DNA from 3 places in the Actinoplanes digitatis genome. Region 2 is predicted to be linked to each of the others. Evidence: riboswitches for the same ligand, from Rfam matches in the RefSeq annotation. Region 2 holds a riboswitch; each other region holds the start of a gene.
The links. A riboswitch is a leader RNA that binds a small molecule or an ion and turns the genes downstream of it on or off. The one in region 2 is predicted to bind cyclic di-AMP.
Positions count from the first base shown of each region.

Region 1: linked by a shared signal. The riboswitch ahead of BJ971_RS17865 (C40 family peptidase) and the one ahead of BJ971_RS33015 (C40 family peptidase) in region 2 are both predicted to bind cyclic di-AMP.
Region 3: linked by a shared signal. The riboswitch ahead of BJ971_RS37035 (coiled-coil domain-containing protein) and the one ahead of BJ971_RS33015 (C40 family peptidase) in region 2 are both predicted to bind cyclic di-AMP.

Region 1 is NZ_JACHNH010000001.1:4,103,594-4,111,027, reverse strand. Features, by position in the region: gene BJ971_RS17875 (MarR family winged helix-turn-helix transcriptional regulator) at 1-208, shown strand, start outside; gene BJ971_RS17870 (aminoglycoside phosphotransferase family protein) at 183-1,085, opposite strand; gene BJ971_RS17865 (C40 family peptidase) at 1,155-2,057, opposite strand; cyclic di-AMP (ydaO/yuaA leader) riboswitch at 2,159-2,293, opposite strand; gene BJ971_RS17860 (M56 family metallopeptidase) at 2,430-3,347, opposite strand; gene BJ971_RS17855 (BlaI/MecI/CopY family transcriptional regulator) at 3,344-3,712, opposite strand; gene BJ971_RS17850 (cytochrome ubiquinol oxidase subunit I) at 3,789-5,183, shown strand; gene cydB (cytochrome d ubiquinol oxidase subunit II) at 5,198-6,178, shown strand; gene cydC (thiol reductant ABC exporter subunit CydC) at 6,175-7,434, shown strand, end outside.
Region 2 is NZ_JACHNH010000001.1:7,512,656-7,520,089, reverse strand. Features, by position in the region: gene BJ971_RS33020 (sigma-70 family RNA polymerase sigma factor) at 1-227, shown strand, start outside; gene BJ971_RS33015 (C40 family peptidase) at 312-1,271, opposite strand; cyclic di-AMP (ydaO/yuaA leader) riboswitch at 1,284-1,409, opposite strand; gene BJ971_RS33010 (DUF3817 domain-containing protein) at 1,630-1,956, opposite strand; gene BJ971_RS33005 (hypothetical protein) at 1,974-2,399, opposite strand; gene BJ971_RS33000 (DUF6158 family protein) at 2,491-2,748, shown strand; gene BJ971_RS32995 (GAF and ANTAR domain-containing protein) at 3,324-4,136, shown strand; gene BJ971_RS32990 (antibiotic biosynthesis monooxygenase family protein) at 4,141-4,443, opposite strand; gene BJ971_RS32985 (MDR family MFS transporter) at 4,500-6,233, opposite strand; gene BJ971_RS32980 (MarR family winged helix-turn-helix transcriptional regulator) at 6,230-6,715, opposite strand; gene BJ971_RS32975 (class I SAM-dependent methyltransferase) at 6,777-7,409, opposite strand.
Region 3 is NZ_JACHNH010000001.1:8,359,672-8,367,105, forward strand. Features, by position in the region: gene BJ971_RS37025 (ABC transporter ATP-binding protein) at 1-517, shown strand, start outside; gene BJ971_RS37030 (coiled-coil domain-containing protein) at 535-1,623, opposite strand; cyclic di-AMP (ydaO/yuaA leader) riboswitch at 1,627-1,776, opposite strand; cyclic di-AMP (ydaO/yuaA leader) riboswitch at 2,058-2,194, shown strand; gene BJ971_RS37035 (coiled-coil domain-containing protein) at 2,200-3,219, shown strand; gene BJ971_RS37040 (glycoside hydrolase family 65 protein) at 3,286-5,652, opposite strand; gene BJ971_RS37045 (HAD family hydrolase) at 5,696-6,433, opposite strand; gene BJ971_RS37050 (ATP-binding protein) at 6,524-7,036, opposite strand; gene BJ971_RS37055 (ABC transporter ATP-binding protein) at 7,327-7,434, opposite strand, start outside.

The sequences.
Region 1 (7,434 bases), 3.4 Mb from region 2:
CGGCGGCTATGTCGAGCGCCGGCCGGACCCGGCCGACCGGCGCCGCAACACCGTCACGGTGACCGCGGCGGGACGCCGGCGCGCGGCGGCCCTGGCGCGGCGGGCCGCGGAGATCCAGGACGAGCTGCTCGCGCCGCTGTCGGCCGCCGAGCGCGGGGAGTTCGTGCGGCTGCTGCGCCTGGTCAGCTCAGCCGCGGCTGAAGGCTGAGCGCCACGTCGCGTGCCTGGCCGGGCGACGCGGCCGCGTCACCGGCGGACCAGACCTCCGAGAGCACGGCCTGCACGAAACCCCAGGCGACCACCCGCTCGACCGGCATGGCGAGGCCGTCCGCGAACTGCTCGACGCGCGCCGGGAGCAGGTCGAGCACGGGCTCGTCGCCGTCGAACGGGTTGTAGAGCACCGCGCCGATCTCGTAGCCGGGATCGCCGAGCACGCCGTGCGGGTCGATGGCCAGCCACGGCTCCCGGGTCCCGGCCAGCACGTTCTCGTGGTGCAGGTCGCCGTGCAGGACGACGCGGCGCGGCGCGGAGGCGCACAGCTCGCCGAAGAGCCCGGCGGCCCGCTCGACGAGGCGACGCGGAATGGGGCCGTCGCCCGGGAAACGCCGCAGGTACGCGGCGAACTCGTCCCCGTAGGTGGCGAGTTCCCGGCACGGCAGCCCGGGCGGCGCGGGCCGGTGCAGGCGCCGCATCATGGCGACGAGCACGGCCGTGGCCTGCTCGTCGTGTTCGCGGACCAGGGTGCGCAGCGTGCGCCCGGGCTCCACCCGCTCCAGCAGCAGCGCGCCGCGGTCCCGGTCGTGGTTCAGCAGCGCGGCCGCGCCCGCGCCGGCGAAGAACGACAGCGCACCGGCCTCCGACGCCAGGTCGGGCGCCGTCGGCACGCCGAGCTTGAGCACCGCCGGCGAGCCGTCGGCGGTGCGCACGGGCGCCACCCAGTTGAAGCTCAGCGGGTACGGCGCGCCGACGGTCAGCCGCCAGTCCCGGGCCACGGCGTCGATGAGCGCCGGCAGGCCGGCCAGCCAGTCGCGGCCGGCGTCGCCCCAGGCCGTGGCGACGTTGCGGGTGAAGCCCTCCGGAAACATCGGATCATTGTGGTACAGAAAAAGCCGCCACGGGTGTGGCGGCTTTCTCCGTGTGCTGCGCTGCCCAGGTCAGGCCGGCCGTCGGATGCCGGTGATGGCACCGCCGCGGTCGATCGAGGCCATGCGTACGTGGTCACCGGTGTGTGGCGCGTGAACCATGGTGTTGCCGCCAACATAGATGCCCACGTGGTGCACGGGACTGCCGTAGAAGACCAGGTCGCCCGGCTGCAGATCACTGCGGCTGACCGATCTGCCCTCCCTGATCTGGTCACCTGTGTAGTGCTCCAGGTGCACCCCGACGGCCGCCCACGCCACCTTGGTCAGGCCGGAGCAGTCGTAACCGCTCGGGCCCTCGGCGCCGAAGACGTAAGGCTTGCCGATGAGGTCGCACGCCCTCTGCGCCGCCCGGCCGCCCTTGTCGTTGGCGTAGTCGACCGGACAGGGTCCCGTCTTGAACTGACCGTCGTCGCCGCCGTTCGCGCCGTAGGCCTTGATCCGCAGCTTCTGCAGCTCGTCGACCTTCTTCTGGATTTCCTTCTTCTGCTGTCCCAGCAGCTTGTCGCGCGCCGCGACAGCATTGGTCAGGGTGTCCAGATCACGCCTGTCGGCCGAGAGCTTGTCACGCAGCTTCGACACGTCCGCGACCGACTCGCGCTGGTGCCGGCCGAGCTGGTCGAGGAACGTGAGCTTCTCGGTCAGGCCGGTCGGCGAGCCACTGACGATCATGGCCTTCAATGCGTTGGGCGAACCCTGCATGTAGGCCTGCCCCGCCATGGCGCCCACCTGCGACATGGCGAGATTGACTTGCAGCTCCAGCGGAGCGAGCCGCTTGTCGATCTTCTTGAGCTGTGCCCGGTTCTTGAGCAGCTGATTGTGCACGTTGTTGTACTGCTCGATGACCGGTTCCAGCTTGTTCCACTGCTCGTCGATCTGCTTTTCGATGCTCGACGGTGACGGCACCGCGTGTGCCACCCCGGGCGCGAGAAGAATCCCGACCGCGGCGACGGCGCACGCGACGCTGCGCAGAATTGCGGCGTGGCGCGCCTCAATCCGTTTCACGTAGGTGCAGTGTCCTTTCTTCCCTCATCCGCCGACCGGGTTAGCTGACGGGTTCGGGCGGGAAGCACGCCCGGCCACGATGGAGCTGTGGCTTGACCCCGGTTTCCTGGGTCCCCGGCTCGTGAAACACGATTAGGCGGTGGCCCGTCAGTTCGCCCGGGGGTTCGGACGAGGGGGGACTGCCGAGCCGGCACCACCGTACTCCCGATCAATGGGTAAGAGAACCCGGCATTACCAGGGCACACACCGCATAACACCCAGTGACCCTCAGTAATTAATGGAGACTTAAAGGGGCCACGCGGAGAAGGCCCGGTCCAGCCAGGGCAGCACCACGATCACTGTCGGTAACACCAGCAACCCGGCCGCCGCGCCGGCCGCCGCGACGGTCAGGCCGGCCGACCGCGGGTCGGCGCCGGCCAGCCGGTCCATCCGGCGCCGGCGCTCCGCCTCGGCCCCGCCGGCCCCGGCCGGCGCGTCCGGGCTGACCGCGTCGCCGAGCAGCGCGAGGGCCGTGCGCAGCGCGGCCGCGCCGCCGCGCCGCCGGGCCGCGTCGTCCGCGACCATCTCCAACAGCAGGTGTACGGCCTCGAGCGGCGCGCGGCTGCGCAGCGGGCGCGGCACTGCCCGGTAGAACGCGGTGAACGACTCCATCACCACGTCGTGGCGGTGCCGCAGGTGTGCCTGCTCGTGCGCGATGACGACGCCCACCTGCGCGGCGTCCAGGACCCGCAGCGCGCCACTGCTGAGCACCACCCGCGACGAGCGCCCCGGCAGGCAGTACGCGACCGGCAAGGGCCCGTGCAGCACCCGCAGCCCGTCGGGCACCTCGGCCGGCAGCTCGCCGTGCCGCTCGGCGGTGTCGAGCAGGTCGACGAGCATCCGGTGCCGGGCCCGGCGGGCCCGCGCCCGGGTGGCGACCCGGAACAGCGAGACCAGCAGCCGCAGGATGATCAGCGCGGCGACGGCGAGGGCGCCGATCAGCGCGGCCGCGCCCACCATCCGCCCCGAGCCCAGCTCGCTGACCAGCTCCTGCGGGCCGGCCAGCACCACGCCGAGCGCGCAGAGCACCCCGGCGAGGGTGACGCTCTGCCAGAGCAGCACCGCGGCGGCCGGCGCCCGGTCGGGCCAGCGTGCCGTCGCGAGGATCCCCGGAACGGCGAGGGACAGGGTCAGCCCGAGCGCGCCGAGCAGCAGCGCGGTCACCGGGCGGCGCCCGGGTCCCTCCGCGCCGCCTCGATCGCGGCGGTGAGCGCGGACGGGTCGATCCGGCCGACGAAGTGCGCGAGCGCCGCGTCGCGGACGCCGTCGGGCGCGGCGCTGAGCGCGTCGAGCATCAGGGCGGCCGTCATCTCCTCGCGGCTCTGCGCGGGCGCGTAGCGGTAGGCGCGGTCGGCGCGCTGCTGGAGCACGACGCCCTTCTTGGCGAGCCGGTCCAGCACGGTCATCACCGTCGTGTACGCCAGGTCGCGGTCGCGGCTCAGCCCGTCGTGCACCTGTCGCACGGTCAGCGGCGCGCACGCGTCCCACAACTGCGCCATGACCTCGCGCTCCAGGTCCCCCAGTGCCATGCGGCCCACTCTACTGCACAGCGTCGTACTACGACCCGTAGTATCTACTACGCATCGTCGTAGAGGGGGATCACCCATGGATGTGCTCGACCTGACCCGGCTCCAGTTCGCGGTGGTGACGATCTACCACTACTTCTTCGTGCCGCTGTCGATCAGCCTCGCCTGCGCCGCCGCCGGCCTGGAGATCGCCTGGCTGCGCACCGGCCGGGAGAACTACCTGCGGCTCACCAAGTTCGTCGGCGGGCTGCTCATCGTCACGTTCGCCGTCGGCGTCGTCACCGGGCTCGTGCAGGAGTTCCAGTTCGGCATGGCGTGGAGCAACTTCGCCCGCTTCTACGGCGACGTGTTCGGCCCGACGCTCGCCGTCGAGGGCATGCTCGCGTTCTTCCTCGAGGCCACGTTCCTGGCCCTGTGGTACTTCGGCTGGGACCGGCTGCCGCGGCGGCTGCACGCCGCGACGATCGTGGTCGTCGCCGTCGGCACGGTGCTGTCCGCGTTCATCATCCTGGCCGCGAACTCGTTCATGCAGAACCCGGTCGCCTACTCGCTGGACCCGGTCACCGGGCGGGCCCGCCTCGACGACTTCGGCGCCCTGCTGCTCAACAAGGTCAACCTGGCCGCGTTCCCGCACACCCTCGCCGGGGCGATCATGGTGGGCGGGTCGCTGCTGCTGGCCGTCGCCGTGCGGCGCACGGCGTCCGACGCCGGGTTCCACCCCCTCGCCCGCCTCGGCGCCTGGATGACCGTCGCGGGCGGCGCGCTGACCGCCCTGACCGGCGACCACCTCGGCAAGGTGATCACCGAGGTGCAGCCGATGAAGATGGCCGCCGCCGAGTCGCTGTACGAGACCACGACCGGCGCGCCGTTCTCGATCTTCGCGGTCGGCGACATCAGCGGCGGCAAGCCGTTCTTCAGCATCGAGGTGCCCTGGCTGCTCTCGATCCTGGCCAAGGGCGGCCCCGGCGCCGAGGTACAGGGCATCGACGACCTGCAGGCCCAGTACGCCGCCCAGTTCGGGCCGGGCAGCTACGTGCCGATGATCCCCGTCGCGTTCTGGACCTTCCGGCTCATGATCGGCGTCGGCATGCTGGCCATGGCGGCCGCCGCGCTCTACCTGTGGTCGACCCGCGGCGGCCGCACCCCCGGCCGCGGCCGGGCGGGCCGGCTGCTCCTGCGCCTCCTGCCGCTGATCCCGCTGCTGCCGACCGCCGCCAACACCTTCGGCTGGCTCTTCACCGAGACCGCCCGCCAGCCGTGGCTCGCGTTCGGGATCTCCCGGGTCGCCGACGGCATCTCCCCCGGCCTGACCGCCGCCGAGGTCCTGGCCTCCCTGATCGGATTCACCGCCGTGTACGGCGCGCTCGCCGTCGTCTGGCTGCGCCTGGTCCGGCAGCTCACCCGGCGGCCACTCACCCCGGCACCGGACCCGGCACCGGCCGGCGCCGCGCTCGCCGAAGCACCGGTCTACTGAGGAGCGACGAAACGATGGTGACTGTCTGGTTCGGCCTGGTGGTCCTCTGCTGGGTGCTGTTCTTCGTCCTCGAGGGCTTCGACTTCGGCGTCGGCATGCTCGGCCCGGTCGCCGGCCGCGACGACCACGAGCGCGGCGCGATCGTCCGCACCGTCGGCCCGTTCTGGGACGGCAACGAGGTCTGGCTGGTCGCCGCGATCGGCGTGACGTTCGCGGCCTTCCCCGACTGGTACGCGGCCCTGCTCTCCGGCCTGTACCTGCCGATGGTCGCGCTGCTGCTGCTGCTCGCGGTCCGCGGCGTCGCGCTGGAGTTCCGCGGCAAGGGCGACGGCGAACGCTGGCGGCGGCGCTGCGACGCGGCCCTCGCCGCCAGCTCGGCCGGGATCGTGCTGCTCTGGGGCGCGGTGCTCGGCGTACTCACCCACGGACTCGCGCTCGGCGCCGACGGCCAGGTCACCGGCGCCGGCCTGCACCGCAGCACCGCGCCGCTGCTCAGCGTTCCCGCGCTCGCCGGTGCCGCTGCGGCCCTGTTCGCGACGCTGCTGATCGGCGCGATGTTCCTCGCCCTGCGCACCACCGGCCCGGTACGCGAGCGCGCGCGGCGCCTGAGCGTCGCCCTGTCCACCGGCGGGGCGCTGGCCCTCGGCGCGGCCGGCCTCGGCACCGGGTCGCGGCCGGCCCTCGCGGCGGCGGTGCTCTGCGCGGGCCTCGCGATGCTCGCCCGCAGCGGCGCGGAGGTCCCGGCCTTCGGCGGCGCCGCCCTGGGCATCGCGGGCGCGGTGGTCGCCGTGTTCACCGCGCACGGCGACGTGGTGCTGCGCAGCACGCTCGATCCGGCGTGGTCGCTGACCATGACCGGCGCCGCGGCGACCGACTCGGCCCTGCGGCTGCTCAGCGTCGCCGGCGTGATCGTGCTACCGGGCGTGCTGGTCTACCAGGCGTACTCGTACTGGGTGTTCCGGCGCCGGGTCGCCAGCGAGCGGGTGCCGTCTTGAGCCGGGGGCCGATCGACCCGCGGCTGCTGCGGCACGCGCGCTCCGGCCGTACCGGAATCGGGGTCCTGGCCCTGCTCGGCGCCGGGCAGGCGGCGGCGACGCTCGCCGTCGCCGTCGCCCTGGCCCGCATCGTCACCGGCCGCGACGCGCTCGCGCTGCTCGCCGGTGCGTTCGCGCTGCGGGCGGCGCTGACCTGGGCCGAGCAGGTCGTCGCGCGGCGCACCGCCGCCGCGGTGACCGACGAGCTGCGGCGCTCGGCCCTCGCCGCCGCCCTGCGCCGGGGCCCCGCCTGGGTGGCCGGCTACGGCGCCGGACGGCTCTCCGCGGTGCTCTCCGGCGGCCTGGACTCGCTGCGGCCGTGGTTCTCCGGCTACCTGCCGGCGCTCGTGCTGGGCGTGGCGCTGCCGCCGCTGGTCATCGTGGCGATGGCCGTCGCGGACCCGGCGTCGGCGCTGGTCGCGCTGGTGACGCTCCCGCTGATCCCGGTGCTGGGCGCGCTGATCGGCTGGGCCACCCAGCGCAAGGCGCAGGCGGCCTGGGAGTCCGACGCCCGGCTGGCAGGGCACTTCCTCGACGTCGTACACGGGCTGCCGACCCTGCGGGTCTTCGGGCGCGCCGAGCGCCAGACCGCGGTGGTCCGCGAGATGACCGGCCGGCACCGCCGCGCGACGGTACGGGTCCTGCGGGTGGCGTTCCTGTCCTCGACCGCGCTGGACCTGGTGGCGACGCTGTCGGTCGGCCTGATAGCGGTCGAGGCCGGCCTGCGGGTGGCCGCGGGGTCGATGCCGCTCGGCCCGGCGCTGCTGGTGATCCTGCTGGCGCCGGAGGTCTACCGGCCGCTGCGCGAGATGGCGGCGCGCTACCACGCCAGCGCCGACGCCTCGGCGGTGATCTCCGACGTGGACGAGATCCTGGCCGACGAGGCCGGCTTCGTGCCCGCGGACGCGGTCATCGCCGACGGCCGGTTCGGGTCCGGCGGCCCGCGGCCCGCGGTCCTCGCGTCCCGGCTGCGGGTGCGCTACCCCGGCGCCACCGCCGACGCGCTCGCCCTGGACTCCCTCGCCGTGCGCGAGGGCGAGCTGGTCGCGCTCCGCGGCGCCTCCGGCGCGGGCAAGACGACCGCGCTGCGGGTGCTGGCCGGCCTCCAGCCCGCTCTCGGCGGCCGGATCGAGCTCTCCGGTCCCGGCCTGCTGTACCTGCCGCAGCGACCCGCACTGCCGCACGCCCGCGCGGTCGCCGACGTGTTCCCCGGCGCC
Region 2 (7,434 bases):
TGACCGCGCTGGAGCGTCAGCGCATCGAGGGCCTGCTGAACCACCTCGACGACCGGTCGGCGGGCATCATGCGCGCCCGCTACGGCCTCGAGGACGGTCGCGAGCACTCGCTGACCGAGGTGGCGTCGCGCTTCTCGCTCTCCCGCGAGCGGATCCGCCAGCTCGAGATCCAGGCGCTCGGCCGGCTGCGCGAGCTGGCCCGGGCCGAGGGCCTCCAGGCCGCGTAACCCGCAAGGAACGACAAGCCCACGATCAACGAAAAGGCCGGCACCCCCGAGGGGGCGCCGGCCTTTCGCCGTGACTGACCTTGCTCAGGTGACCCGGCCGTAGCCGTACGGGGTCATGATGTTGATCGACCGCTTCTTCACCGGCTGGCCCGCTCGGGACGCGTCGATGATCTGGCCGCCGCCGACATAGATGCCGACGTGGCCGAGGCTGCGGTAGAACACCAGGTCGCCGGCCTTCAGGTCGGACTTGCTGATCCTGGCGGTCGCGCTGTACTGCGCCGCGGCGTTGTGCGGCAGCGACTTGCCGGCCGCACGCCAGGCGGCGGAGGTCAGGCCGGAGCAGTCGTAGCCGTTCGGGCCGTCGGCGCCGTAGTCGTACATGACGCCGATGGCGTTGAAGGCGAACGTCACCGCCTTGCCGGCCGAGCCCGCGATGTTCGGGATGGGCCCCGTGTACCTGCTGCCGGTCTCGGTCGCCGAGCCGAACGCGGCGGTGCGCATCGCGAAGAGCTTCTTGAGGTCGCCCTCGATCTTCTTCTTGCGGTCCGACAGCTCCTTGAGCTCCGCGGCCTGCCGGTCCTGGGTCGCCTTGAGGGCGGTCTGACGATCGGCGAAGGTCTGCGTCGTCTCGGTGTATTTCTGGACGTCCCGGCTGCGGCTGCGGGAGATCTGCTCGAGGATGCTCATCCGCTCCATGAGGTTGTCGGATCCCTCGAGCATGACGTTCATGGTGCCGACGTTGCCGGTCTTGTAGGCCGACGACGCGATGGACTTCATCTGCGCGCTGGCCGCGACCAGGGCCACCTTGGCCGGCTCGAGCGAGGCGATGAGCTGCTTCTCGTCAGCCTTCGTCTTCTTCAGGCTGATCTTCATCTTGTTGTACGACTCGACGACGTCCTCGAGCTGGTCGGACGCCTTATCGATCTTCTTGGTGAGCTCGGCCTTCGACGGTTCCGCGTGTGCGGCGGTCGCGGAGGTGCCGGAGATCGCGATCGCCAGGACGGCGACCGCCAGCGCGCGGAGCCTGGTTCGGGCGTGTGGCAACGGTACGGGGCCTTTCTTCCGCTTGGCCGCCTACCGGGTTAGCTGACGGATTCGGGCGGGAAGAAGGCCCTACCGCTTGCGCGGATTCACCCCGATGCTGCTCGGTGGTTCCCCGGTTCGTCGCGGCGGAAGCGGTGACCCTGGGGGATCGGGGTCGTCCCATTTCCGCCGGCGAGGATTCGACGGCGCTGGCCGGCGCCACCGAGGGGTGTGGCTGCGGACCGGACCAACCGCATTAACTTATCGGCGCTCGGCATTAACACAAGAGCCAGAAGAGTGACTTGCGCCAATGATCACAAACATCGGAATGATCCGGATAGCGGGCGGCGACAAGGCCGATTCGCAGCGTGACTTTTGCCTACTCCGCCATGGCGGGTGGGGCGTCTACGGCCTCGACGGCCCACTTGTGCGTGACGACCCGTTCGGCCCAGAACGAGAAGAACGGGACCGTGCCGGCCAGCATCACGAGCAGCATCCGGCGCAGCGGCCACCCCACGCGGCGGCTCAGGTCGAACGTGGCGGCGAGATAGAGCATGTAGAGGAAGCCGTGGAACGGCCCGACGGCGGCCACCACCGTGTCGTCGTCGCCGATGTACTTCAGCGGCATGCCGACCACGACGAGCACGATCAGGACCACGCCGACGATCCAGGCGATGATCCGGTAGCGGGTGAGGGCTCCCTGCACGATCCACGTCCTTTGGTTCAACTGGTCTTGGTGCGGCGTCCGGGATAGTCGCCGGGCCGGGCCCCGGGGTGGGCGGCCAGCCAGCTCAGGTACTCGTTGTACGCCGCCAGCTCGGGGTCGTCGTCGGCGGGTGCCGCGCCGGCCACCGGGACACGGACCGGGCGGCGCACCGTCACCGGCTGGTCGCCCTGCGCGGGCTGCTCCGGCTCCTGGGCGTCCTGCTCCGGCGCGCGTCCCGCGCGGCGCTCCTGCTGGACCTCGCGGAACCACAGGAAGACGACGAACGCGGCGAACACCGGCCATTCGAAGGTGTAGCCCCAGCTGAGCGAGTTGCCGCCGGTGGCCCGGCTGAACTGCCACCAGCCCAGGCCCAGGAATCCGGCGACAAGCACCAGGGCGAGGGCGTGGCGCGCGATCCACGCGGGGGTCCACAGCCTCCTCATGTCGGTCAGCGTACCGGCGCGGGTTTCGCGGCATGATGATCGGGCAACCGGTTGCGTGAGGCACGTTCGGCGAATCAAGGCAGGTGGAGTCATGAAGGACGCCCGGCTCGGCCCCGGTGACGACCAGCCCGTCGTCTTCGAGACCGGCATCGACCCCGCGGGCCTGGCCGACGACGACCTCCTGCGCGAGCTGGCCAGCCTGCACCGGACCCGGCTCGACGCGTTGCGGCACGCACCAGAGGCGGCGCTGTCGACGCATCTGCGGCGCACGGCCGAGCTGGAGAGCGAATATCTGGCCCGGCACCCCGGCCGGGAGATCGATCCGTCCCGGCTCACCCAGGACTTCTGAGCGGCCCCGCCGCAGGTGTGGTCTGGGTCACAACGGCTACCGGAATCACCGCACCCCGCCGACGGTTGGGGTGGATGTCGGTGCGATCAGTGTCCCCGGGCCTCACCCTTTGCCTTCGCGGAATACCGTTCGGCTGGAGCCGCGTTGAGCCTTTCGCCGAGAGGCGACCTGCGCACCGACATCTTCATCTGCGCCGCTCCCGGGTTCCGGGGGCGGCGCACTTGTTTGCCCGCGAGGGGTTCGTAGCGGCCGGATTCGGGTAGTTGATCTCCATGGCCCACGACCATGCCGATCAGCGCGCCCTCGGAATGCCGGGAAGCCGTCACCGGGGCGCCCCGCGCCCGCCCTCGCGAGGCCGGGGCGGGCGTCCCGGATCCGTTCCCGGAGCGCCGCGGGAGAGCGGACCGTATCGCCCCGATGGGCACTCGGTAGTGGACACGACTTTCGTGTTCGCCGATGCGCATGGCAATATCGGGCAAATGTCAGCCCCGCAACGGAGCTCCGGGCGGCTCGCCTCGCATCGCGTTCCGCCGGCCTCCGGCACCCCGGGAAATCCTGCCGGCCAGACCCGCGCCGTGAGCCGTGTTCGCGTACCCCTGCCCGCCAAGTCCGGGTCGGCGGCCGGGGCCGTGACCGGCGAGCTGGCGGTGCCCGAGCCCCCCGTCACCGACCTCGTCCCGGCGATCCGGCCGGGCGACGGCCTTTCCGCGGGTCCGCATCCGGTGGAGCTCGCCGGGCTGCTGCACGAGCTGTCCGTCCGCATTCTCGGCGCCGACGCCGTGCCGCAGGCCCTGGACCGCCTCGCCGCCTTCGTGGCCGGCGCGGTTCCGGGCGTGCTGCGCTGCTCCGTGGCGCTGATCGGCGAGGGCGGCCCGCCCATGCTGGCCGCCTCCGGCGCCAGGGCGAAGGCCCTTGACGACCGGCAGTACGGCACCGGGAACGGCCCCGGTCTCGAGGCCGCCCGCAACCGCGTGCTGGTCACCGCCGGCGAGCTGCAGTCCGACCCGCGCTGGCCCGAGCTCGCCGAGTGCGCCCGCGCCGAGGGGGTGTACGGCGTCGTGTCGTTCCCGCTCGACGTGCAGCGCACCTCGGTCGGCTCGCTGAGCCTCTTCGTCGGCCAGCCGGGCGGCATCGCCCCCGATCTGCTGCTCACCACCATGGCGGTGGTCAACCAGGCCGAGGTTCTGCTGGGCGAGCTGCGCAGGCGCGAGGGGCTGAGCGAGGGCGCCACCGTCGACCGGGCGGCCGGCGTGATCATCGCGCAGCGCGGCTGCGGCGTGCAGGAGGCCTACGACGTGCTGCGGGAGACCGCGCAGCGCCTCGGCATGGACCGCCGGGCGGTCGCCGAGCGGCTGATCGCGGCGGCCGCCCGCAACGCTGAGGGCTGAAGGGCTACTTCGTCACGTGCTGGACCACCTCGAACTCCAGCAGGCTGGCGCCCGAGGCGACGGGGCGGGCGCGCTCCCCGGCGTGTGCCGCGCGACCGCTTCCTTCTGACCATGCTCTGAAGGCTTCATCGTTCGACCAGCGGGTGACTACGAAGTAGCGGGTCTCGCCCGCCACCGGGCGCAGCAGCTCGAAAGACAGGAAACCGGGCGCGTTCTCCACGGCTCCCTGCCGCGCTGCGAAGCGCTTCTCCAGCTCGGGACCGGCGCCCTCGGGCACCTCGATTGCGTTGATCTTCACGACTGCCATACGACAAAGGGTACGAGCGCGCGCTGCGCCCGTACCCGATGGTCGTCGGTCTGTCGTCAATAGGAGCTTTTGATCTCCGCGTCGGGGCCGGCGCCGACCCCGCCGGGCACACCGTCGCAGTTGGCCGCGGCCGCGGCGTCGTCGGCGCGCTGCTGCTGCGCCGACCGCTGTGCCAGTGGGATCTCCGGCAGGAAGAGCACCACGATCAGGCCGATCAGCATGATGGCCAGCGCCATCAGGTAGACCACCTGGAAGCTGTCGGAGAAGCCGGCCTTGAACGGGTGCGCCATGACGTCGGACAGCTTGCCGATGAACGACGTGTCGCTCAGCCCCTCGTGCTGCGCCTGCTGGAGGATCTTCAGCTGCGCCGGGTCCGATGCCGCCTGCTGGTACGCGGGCGTCTCCCGCGCCGCCGTCAGCTCGTCGTTGATGTTTCCCGGTAGCACGTTGAAGAGCACCGACAGGAAGATCGCGGTGCCCAGCGTGCCGCCCATCGACCGGAAGAAGGTGACAGTGCTGGTCGCGACGCCGATCTCCCGCGGCGACACCGCGTTCTGCACCGCGGTGATCATCGGCTGCATGTTGCCGCCCAGGCCGAGGCCCATCAGCACCATGATCAGCATGGTGCGCCACAGTGGGGTGTCCGCGTCGATCAGCGCGAACAGGGCCAGCGCGGTCGCCATCAGCACGCTGCCGATGATCGGGAAGATCCGGTAGCGGCCGGTCCGGGCGATGAGCTGGCCGGCGGTGATCGAGCCGGCCATGATGCCGGCCACGAACGGGATCATCTCCAGGCCGGCGACGGTCGGCGAGGCGCCCTTCACGATCTGGAGGTACAGCGGGACGGTCATCAGGCCGCCGAACATCGCCATGCCCAGGATGGTGCTCGAGGTGGCGCCGACGGCGACCGTGCGGTTGTTGAACAGCCGCAGCGGCAGCATCGCCTCGTCCTTGTAGGCCCGCTCCGCGAAGATGAAGGCCACGATGCCGATCAATCCGATCGCGTAGCAGAGGAACGCGCGGCCGGAGTCCCAGCCCCAGGTGCGGCCCTGCTCGGCGACGGTAAGCAGCGGCACCAGGCCGACGACGAGGAAGAGCGCGCCGGGCCAGTCGATGCGGTGCGGGGTGCGGATGTGCGGCAGGTGCAGCACCCGGGCCACGACGATCATCGCGGCGGCGCCGATCGGCACGTTGATGTAGAAGACCCAGCGCCAGCCGTCGACGCCCAGGATCGTGTCGGCGCCCGCGAAGAAGCCGCCCAGGATCGGGCCGACGACGCTCGCGGTGCCGAAGACGGCCAGGAAGTAGCCCTGGTACTTGGCGCGCTCGCGGGGCGGCACGATGTCACCGATGATCGCCAGGGCCAGCGACATGAGGCCGCCGGCGCCGATGCCCTGGATCGCGCGGAAGGCGGCCAGCCCGTACATGCTCTGCGCGAGACCGCAGAGGATCGAGCCGATGATGAAGACCGCGATCGCGAACAGGAAGAACGGCCGCCGCCCGTAGATGTCGGACAGCTTGCCGTACAGCGGGGTCGAGATCGTCGACGTGATCAGGAACGCCGTGGTCGCCCAGGCCTGGAGGTTGAAGCCGTTGAGGTCGTCCGCGATGGTCTTGGTCGCCGTTGCCATGATCGTCTGATCGAGGGCGGCGAGGAACATGCCCATCATCAGGCCGGTCAGGATGGTCAGGATCTGCCGGTGGGTGAATTCCACCGAGGGCATGCCGGCGCCTGGCGCGCCCGCCGCCGATCCGTCCTCCGCCGATGCGGTGGTGCCGGAGTCACTCACGCGTTCTCCCGTGCTGGTACGGCCGGGTCGCTGCGCAGGAGCGCCGCGACGGAGCTGTTGAATTCTGCGAACAGGTCGGCGAACGCGCTCACGCGCTCGGCCGGCCAGCCACTCAGCGCCTCGCTGAGCAGCGCGTGCCGCGCCTCGCGCAGCCGGTGGCAGGCCGAGTGGCCCGCCTCGGTGACGGCGAGCCGCGACACCCGGCCGTCGGCCGGGTCGGCCTCGCGGCGGGCGAGGCCGGCCTTGACCAGCTGCGCCGCCTGCCGGCTGACCGTCGAGGGGTCGGCGCCCTTCACCTCGGCGAGGTCGGTGACCCGCATCGGCCCCAGGTGCTGCATCGGGAAGAGCAGCATGAGCGCGGAGAACTCGGCACCGAGGTCTCCCGCGTTGAGCATGCCCTTGGCGCGCGCGCCGAGCCCGGCGAATCGCGCAATCTCGTCGGCGAGCCGTCCGGTGGCGTCACCCGCGTCCGATTTCGTCATCACGCACCTCCCGCCAAGATACGTGTAGCGTACAGCTTGTTGGTTGATGAAAGCATCTGCGTCAGCCGGTGGTGGTGGCCCGGGTTCGCAGCTCCCAGACGCCGGTGACCAGCGACTCGGTCTCCTCCAGCGCGGCCGGCACGGGCACCACGTACTCCGCGACCCGGGCGAACAGCCGCTCCGGGAAGAACCCCCGGCCGGGGTCGCCGACCAGGACCCGGGCGCCCTCGCGGCCCGCCCGGCGCAGCCGCGCCGCCATCCGGTCGGCGACGCCGCGGGTGTAGAAGACGTCGCCGGCCAGGATCACCTCCGCGGTCGAGTCCGCCTGCGCGACGTCCGCGACCCGGGTGTCCACCGCCGCGTCGTTCGCCGCCGCGTTCCGGGCCGCCGCCTGCGCCGCCCGCGGATCGACGTCCAGCGCCGTGACGCGGGCCGCGCCCGCCCGGGCCGCCGCGATCGCCGCCACGCCCGAGCCGGTGGCGATGTCGAGCACCGTCCTGCCCCGCACGATCTCGGGGTGGTCCAGGACGTAACGGGCCAGGGCCTGGCCGCCGGCCCAGACGAACAGCCAGAACGGCGGCGGCACGTCACTGCTGAACGCGCCGCCGTTCTCGTCGAACAACCCCACCCGGCCGTCGGCCAGGTGCAGCGAGATCTCCGGAGCCAGGGGTACGGGCAGCAGCGTCGTGTGCACGCGGCGATTCTTCGCGGTTTCCGCC
Region 3 (7,434 bases), 850 kb from region 2:
GCTGCTCCCGGTCGAGCGGGGCGCGATCTACGCGGCCGGCCAGCCGTCGCTGCTCGGCGTCAACGCGGCCCTGATGAACGACCTGCCGGGCGAGCGCAACGTCGTGCTCGGCTGCCTGGCGATGGGCATGTCACCGGCCGACGTGAAGTCCCAGGTGAAGGACATCATCGAGTTCTCCGGGATCAACGAGCGCGGCGACTTCAGCTCGCTGCCGATGCGCACCTACTCCTCCGGCATGTCGGCGCGGCTGCGGTTCTCGATCGCGGCGGCGAAGAAGCACGACGTGCTGCTCATCGACGAGGCGCTGGCCACCGGTGACGCGAAGTTCCGCCGGCGCAGCGAGCAGCGGGTCCGCGACCTGCGGGCCGAGGCCGGCACGGTCTTCCTGGTCAGCCACAGCGAGCAGTCGATCCGGGACACCTGCGAGCGCAGCATCTGGCTCGAGTCGGGGCTGATCCGGGCGGACGGCCCGACCGAGGACGTGCTGAAGGAGTACGAGGCCTACGTCAAGCGGTAGGCCCCGCACCCTGTCAGCTAGCGCATCGAGAGATGCACGTGGTTCGTGTGATCACTCGAGGGGTCGCCGTTACCCCTCGAGTACGCCTTCCAGCCGCTGCTGGGCAGCCAGATCCGCTTGAACCAGATCACGTAGAGCACGCCCAGCGCGCTGGCGTTGTTGATGAAGTAGTTCGCCAGCCGGTTGCCGTACGTCCTGCTGCTGCCCGAGGCGACGCCTCCGAAGCCGTTCTTGTCGGCGGCGAAGTCGCAGGCCCGGCCCTTCGGATGCTCACCGCTGTTCTGCGTGCGGAAGCACGCGACGAAGTGGGTGAAGCCGTCCTTCTGCGCCTCCTTCATCGCGTGCAGGGTGCGCGCCGTGATGCAGCCGGACGTGGTCGGGTCGTTGACGCTGCATGACTGGTTCGGCAGCGACCCGTCGGAGTTACGCGGCGCGGCCGCGGCCCGCAGGCTGCTGCCGCCGTCGCTGCTGCCACCGCTGCTGGAGTCGGCGCCGCTCGACGACTCCTCCTCGACGCCGTTCGCCGCGTTGGCCGCCTTGAGGGCGCCCTCCGCCTGTGCCTTGCGCTTGGCCATGATCTCGACCTGGCGCTGCTGATCGCGGATCTCGGCGTCGATCTCGGCCTTCGCCCGCTCCTGCCGGCTCCGGGAGTCCTTGAGATCACGCACCGCGCGGTCCTGCTTGACGGCGACCGTCTCGAGGATCTCCGCGCGGTCCAGCATGCTGCCGGTCGAGTCGGCGTTGAGCAGGGCGGTCATCGGCCCGAGGCGCCCGACGCGATACGACTGCTGGACTATGTCGTCCAGCGCCGCCTGCCGGGGGCCGAGCTCGGCGTCGATCTCCTTGAGCTTGGCGATCAACTGCTGCTGGCGCGTCTTGGAGCGGGCCAGGGCCTCCTTGGCCTCGACGAAGCCCTTGGACGCCGCCTCGAGCTGCTGCACCAGTGACTTGGAGCCACCCTCGCCGTCGTCGCCGGAGTCGCCGGGCGCGGCGAGCGGGCGGGGTGCGGCGGAGGCTGGGGACGGGGCGGTCAGCGCCAGCCCCGAGGTGGCGACGAGCGCGGCCAGGACGGCCGCTAATCGTCGGCGGGCAGGTTTGAGCCTCAAGTGCTTTCCTTCCGTCGGCCGCCGACCGGGTTAGCTGACGGGTTCGGGACGGAAGCGATCCCTACAGGTCCGTGCCTGCGGCTCGGACCCGATTCACCCCATTACTCGGTTGGTTCCCCGGCTCGCCATGCGGCGATTAGGCGACGGTCTCCGCGGAGACCGTGACGAACACTACCCATCGATGCTAGGAATCGACAGGTGTCGTACTTAGGGCAACAATGCCGCCACTCGGCGTAATTTCGGCGCGATAAGAATGCAGTGACTCACACCGATGGCCCGCCCGGCGTTAACCACCTGGGCCATTCCATCGAAATGTAACGGAAAGTCGTTGCGGGGTAACGCTTTTACGGCCGTCGTGGAGACTGGCAGACGGCCCGTTGTCGGGTAAGCTGGCCGCCGGTTACTGCCAAGGAAGGCACCGCCCCCAAGGTGCCGGCAGTCCACCGCCTAATCGCCGCGAGGCGAGCCGGGGAACCACACGTAGTAGTGGGGTGAATCCACTTAACAGTGGTAGGGATTGCTTCCGTCCCGAACCCGTCAGCTAACCCGGTCGGCGGCCACGCGGAAGGATTCTGAATGACGGCAAGACCCCGCCGGTGGCTGGTCCTCGCCCTGGCACCGCTCGTCGCGGTCACGATGCTGCTCGTGCCCGCCGGCCCGGCAAACGCCGACCCGGACGACAAGAAGACGTCGACCGCCGACGACGGCGAAGACGACCCGCTCCTCAACGAAGTGCTCGACTCCACCGGACGACGCTTCGTCGCGGCGAAGTCGGCGGTCGCGAAGTCGACGAAGACGCAGCTCGGCCTGGCCCTCAAGGTCAAGGACGCCGAGGCCCGCCGGGACGCCATGCTTCCCGAGGTCGGCGCCGTCGCGGCACAGCAGTACCGCACCGGCGGCATCTCCACCATGGGCTTCCTGCTGAACACGGACGGCCCGGAAGGCTTCCTCAAGAAGGCGGTCTCCCTCGAGGAGATCAGCGCCCTCAACGACGGCAAGCTGCACGCGCTGTACCAGGCGATCGACGACGTCAACACCGCCAAGGCCCGCCTCGACCAGGAGGTCAAGGCACAGCAGCAGAACCTCGCCGCGATGAAGAAGCAGAAGCAGTCGGCGGAGAAGGCCCTGGCGAAGGTCGGCGGCAACATCGTGACCGGCGGTTTCGTGCTCGTCAATTCGCCGGTGGCCGCCGCGGCTCCGCGTAACTCCGACGGCGAGTTCAGTCCCGAGTCGTGCAGCGTTAACGACCCCACGACCAGCGGCTGCATCACCCCGCGGACCTTCCACATGTACAAGGAAGTGAAGAAGGCGAACTTCAAGCGGTTCGTCGGCTGCCACCGCAACGGGGGCCCGTTCGAGCATCCGAAGGGCCGGGCCTGCGACTGGTCGCTGCAGAAGAGCGGCTTCTCGCCCTGGCACAACCAGGACACCCGGGAGTACGGCAACAACCTGATGGCGTTCCTGGTGCGCAACGCCGACAGGCTGGGCATTCTCTACGTCATCTGGAACAAGCAGATCTGGTTCCCGGCGACTGGCTGGAAGTCATACTCCGGACCGAGCGACCACACGGACCACGTGCACGTGTCGATGCTCTGATCCCCGCGCCAAAAGAAAGCCCCCGTCCTGGCGGACGGGGGCTTTCTTGTCTGCCGAGGTCGGCGGTCAGCTGCCGGTGGCCCGCCGGACCGGGGCACGACCGAACGGCTGGTTCGGCTGCGGTCCGGTCGGCGGCGCCGGCGGGATGGCCAGCACGACCGGCTTCACCTGGGTGATCGTGACCTCCTTGCCGTGGTGCAGGAGGTCCAGCCGGGCCGAGCCGCCGCCGTTGCGCAGCGAGTAGGTGACCTCGTCGGCCGTCACCTCCACCCGCAGCCGCAGACCGCGCCAGAGCAGCGAGAACTCCAGCGCGTTGATCCGGCTCGGCAGGCGCGGCGCGAACGACAGCTGCCCGCCCGAGTCCCGCATGCCGCCCAGTCCCGCCACCAGTGCGATCCAGGAGCCGGCGAGCGACGCCACGTGCACGCCGTCGCGGGCGTTCTGGTGCAGGTCGTGCAGGTCCATCAGGGCGGCCTCGCCCAGGTAGTCATGGGCCAGCTCGAGGTGACCGACCTCCGCGGCCATGACGGCCTGGATACACGCCGACAGCGACGAGTCCCGCACGGTACGCGAGTCGTAGTACGCGAAGTTGCGGGCCTTCTCCTCCGGCGTGAAGGCGTCGCCGCGCACGTACATCGCCATGACCAGGTCGGCCTGCTTGACCACCTGCTTGCGGTACAGGTCGAAGTACGGGTAGTTCAGCAGCAGCGGGTACGCCTCCGGCGGGGTGTTCTCGAAGTCCCACTCCTGAAGCCGGGTGAAGCCCTCCGACTGCTGATGCACCCCGAGCTCCCGGTCGTACGGGATGTGCACGGACGCCGCCGCGTCCCGCCACGACGCCGACTCCTCGCCGTCCACGCCCAGCCTGCGGGCGAGGTCGGGATGCCGCTTCACCGCGTCCGCCGCGGCGAACAGGTTCTGCTGCGCCATCAGGTTGGTGTAGATGTTGTCGTTGACCACGGCCGTGTACTCGTCCGGGCCGGTGACGCCGTCGATGTGGAAGCGGCCGTGCCGGTCGTGGTGGCCCAGCGAACGCCACAGCCGGGCGGTCTCGACCAGCAGCTCGAGGCCGACCTCGCGCTCGAAGTCGAAGTCACCGGTCGCCGAGACGTAGCGGCGCACGGCGTCGGCGATGTCGGCGCCGATGTGGAAGCCGGCCGTGCCGGCCGGCCAGTAGGCCGAGCACTCCTGCCCGCGGATGGTGCGCCACGGGAAGGCCGCGCCTTGCAGGCCGAGGGTCTGCGCGCGCTCCCGGGCCAGATCCAGCGTCGAGTGCCGCCAGCGCAGCACGTCCGCGGCCGCGGACGGCTGGGTGTAGGTCAGGGCCGGCAGCACGAACGTCTCGGCGTCCCAGAACGTGTGGCCGTCGTAGCCCGGGCCGGTGAGGCCCTTGGAGCCGATCGGCCGCTGCTCGGCGCGGGCGCCGGATTGCAGCATGTGGAAGAGGCCGAAGCGCACCGCCTGCTGCACCTCCGGGTCACCCTCGACCTTGACGTCGGAGTGGTCCCAGAACGCGTCGAGGTAGTCGCGCTGCGCCTCGACCAGGCCCTCCCAGCCGTCCAGCCGGGCGCTGGCCAGCGCGGCGCCGACCTGGTCGCGCACCGCGGGCAGCGAACGGTTGCTGGACCAGCCGTACGCGGCCAGCTTGACGACGCGCAGCTTCTGCCCCGGCTCGAGCTTGCAGGCCACCGTGGTACGCAGCCAGTCCGGGTGCCCCTCGGTGGTGACGGCGTGCTTGCCCGGCGCCTCGACGAGGTGCTCCATCGCCGCGGCCATCCGCAGGTCGCTGGCCTTGGTCCGGTGCACGAGCAGGCCGCCGGTGCGCTGCTCCAGCAGCTCCTCGGCCTGGAGCGGGTGGTCCAGCACCGCGGCGACGCGGGGGTCCTTGCTGGTCGGCGGGAGCTGCTCGTTCGCCACCAGCTCGGACTGGAGGATCAGCCGGGCGGGTGAGTCGACCGCCTCGACCTCGTAGAGGAACGCGACGACCGCCCGCTGGGTGAACGACACCAGCCGGACCGTGCGCACCCGGATCGCCTGGCCGGACGGGGAGATCCACTCCACTATCCGCTCGAGCGTGCCCGCGCGCAGGTCCAGGGTGCGCTCGTGGGAGCGCAGCTCGCCGTACCGCACGTCGAAGGGCTCGTCGTCGACGAGGAGCCGCATGAGCTTGGCGTTGGTGACGTTGACCATCGTCTGGCCCGACTCGGGGAACCCGTAGCCCGCCTCGGCGTACGGCAGCGGCCGCAGCTCGTAGAACGAGTTCAGATAGGTGCCGGGCAGGCCGTGCGGCTCGCCCTCGTCCAGGTTCCCGCGGATGCCGATGTGGCCGTTGGACAGGGCGAATACGGACTCGGACTGAGCCATCAGGTCCAGGTCCAGCCGGGTCTCCCGGATATGCCAGGGATCGACGGGGTAGGCCCGTTCACGGATCACGGTGGTGCCTCTCGCACTGAAAAGGAAAGAAAGTCTGTGGGGTTTACTTCAGGAGTTCGGCGAGGTCCTGCACGACGATGTCGGCGCCGTGTGCGCGCAACGCGTCGGCCTGGCCGACCCGGTCGACGCCGATCACGATGCCGAATCCGCCGGCCTTGCCCGCGGCCACGCCGGCCAGGGCATCCTCGAACACGGCGCAGTTTGCGGGATCCACGCCGAGCAGTTTGGCGCCGTACAGGAAGGTGTCCGGGGCCGGCTTGCCCGGCAGCTGCTCCGCGCGGGCCGTCACGCCGTCAACGCGCACCTCGAGCAGGTCCGCGATGCCGGCCGCGTTCAGCACGTCCGCGCAGTTGGCACTGGCCGAGACGACGGCGCGGCGCAGGCCCGCGTCCCGGACGGCGTGCAGGTAGTCGACCGATCCGGCGTACACCTGTACCGCGCCTTCCGCGATCTTCTGGAGGACGAGTTCATTCTTGCGGTTGCCGATGCCGTTGACGGTCTCCTCGTCGGGACCGTCGTCGGGCGTGCCTTCGGGCAGGGTTATGCCCCGCGAGGCGAGGAAGGTGCGAACCCCGTCGGCGCGCGGCCGGCCGTCGACGTACTTGTGGTAGTCGGCGCCGGAGTCGAACGGCACGAACGGCTGTTCATGCCGCGCTGACCACGCCTCGAGAAACGCGTCGAAGGTCTGCTTCCATGCCGCGTTATGTACCAGGGCGGTCTGTGTGAGCACACCGTCGAGGTCGAAAAGGCAGGCCGTCACTTGGGGAGGTAGTCCGAGCACTGGACCAATGTAGTCGCCCAGCGTTGCCAACACCGCTCCATGCGCAGGACGATATTTCCACGGCGTTTCATGCCGTGTTCAATCGTTGTCCTAAGCGCCGTTGACCAGGTCAGACAGGGTAATACGCCCGGGCAGGCCAATTCGGAGTCCGATAGTCGTCCCAATCGGACCGGTGGCCATCGTTACTTCGTCGCACAGTTGGTGCGCCAGCCAGATGCCCCGGCCGCCCACCTCGAACGCCTCCGGCGCCTCCGGCGGATGCCGGAACCGCTCCGGTATCCCCGGCCCGGAGTCGGTCACCGTGCACCACAGGGACCCGGCGGTGCCCCACAGCACGATCCGGCCGTGACCGCCGGCGTGCAGGACGGCATTGGTGATGATCTCGTTGATCGCCAGCACGAAGCCGTGCAGGCGATCGCCGAGCGCTCCGCGATCGAGCCGCGCCGTGACCTCGTGGCGCACCACGGTGATCTCGTCGCGGCCGAACGTGCGGTCCAGCAGGGTGAGACCGGATCGATCAGGATCTGTACGCGCCGGTGCACCGTCCGGCGACTCCCTGCCCGGAGCCGGACGCAGCACATCGTGGTCGACAGTTTCCTCCACCGCCGAGCAGCCTACGCTGTGTACCGCCTCCGTGGCAGCCGAGAGATCCCAAGAAACTTCTCAGAAGAGGTCGGACAGGGTTCGGAAGATCTCCGCGTAGAACACGCCAGCTGGGTGCCGACGAAGCCGAAGAGCAGGATCCAGCCGTAGTCCGGTGCGGTGATCAGGAAGAAGAGCGAGATCGGCGTGCGATCACCGAGCTGGCCGCCACCCTTCAGATCAACGACGTCGATACGCCATCGCACCGACGTGCGCGGAACGATATGCCATGCCGTCAATGCGTGCGAGCTTCAGCGCCAACCGACGTCGATGCGATCTCCGCGATCGTTGAAGAAGTGCAGGGCGTCCATCCGCACGCTGATCGCGAGCGGATGCCCCGGCGAGACGGCCGGGTACGG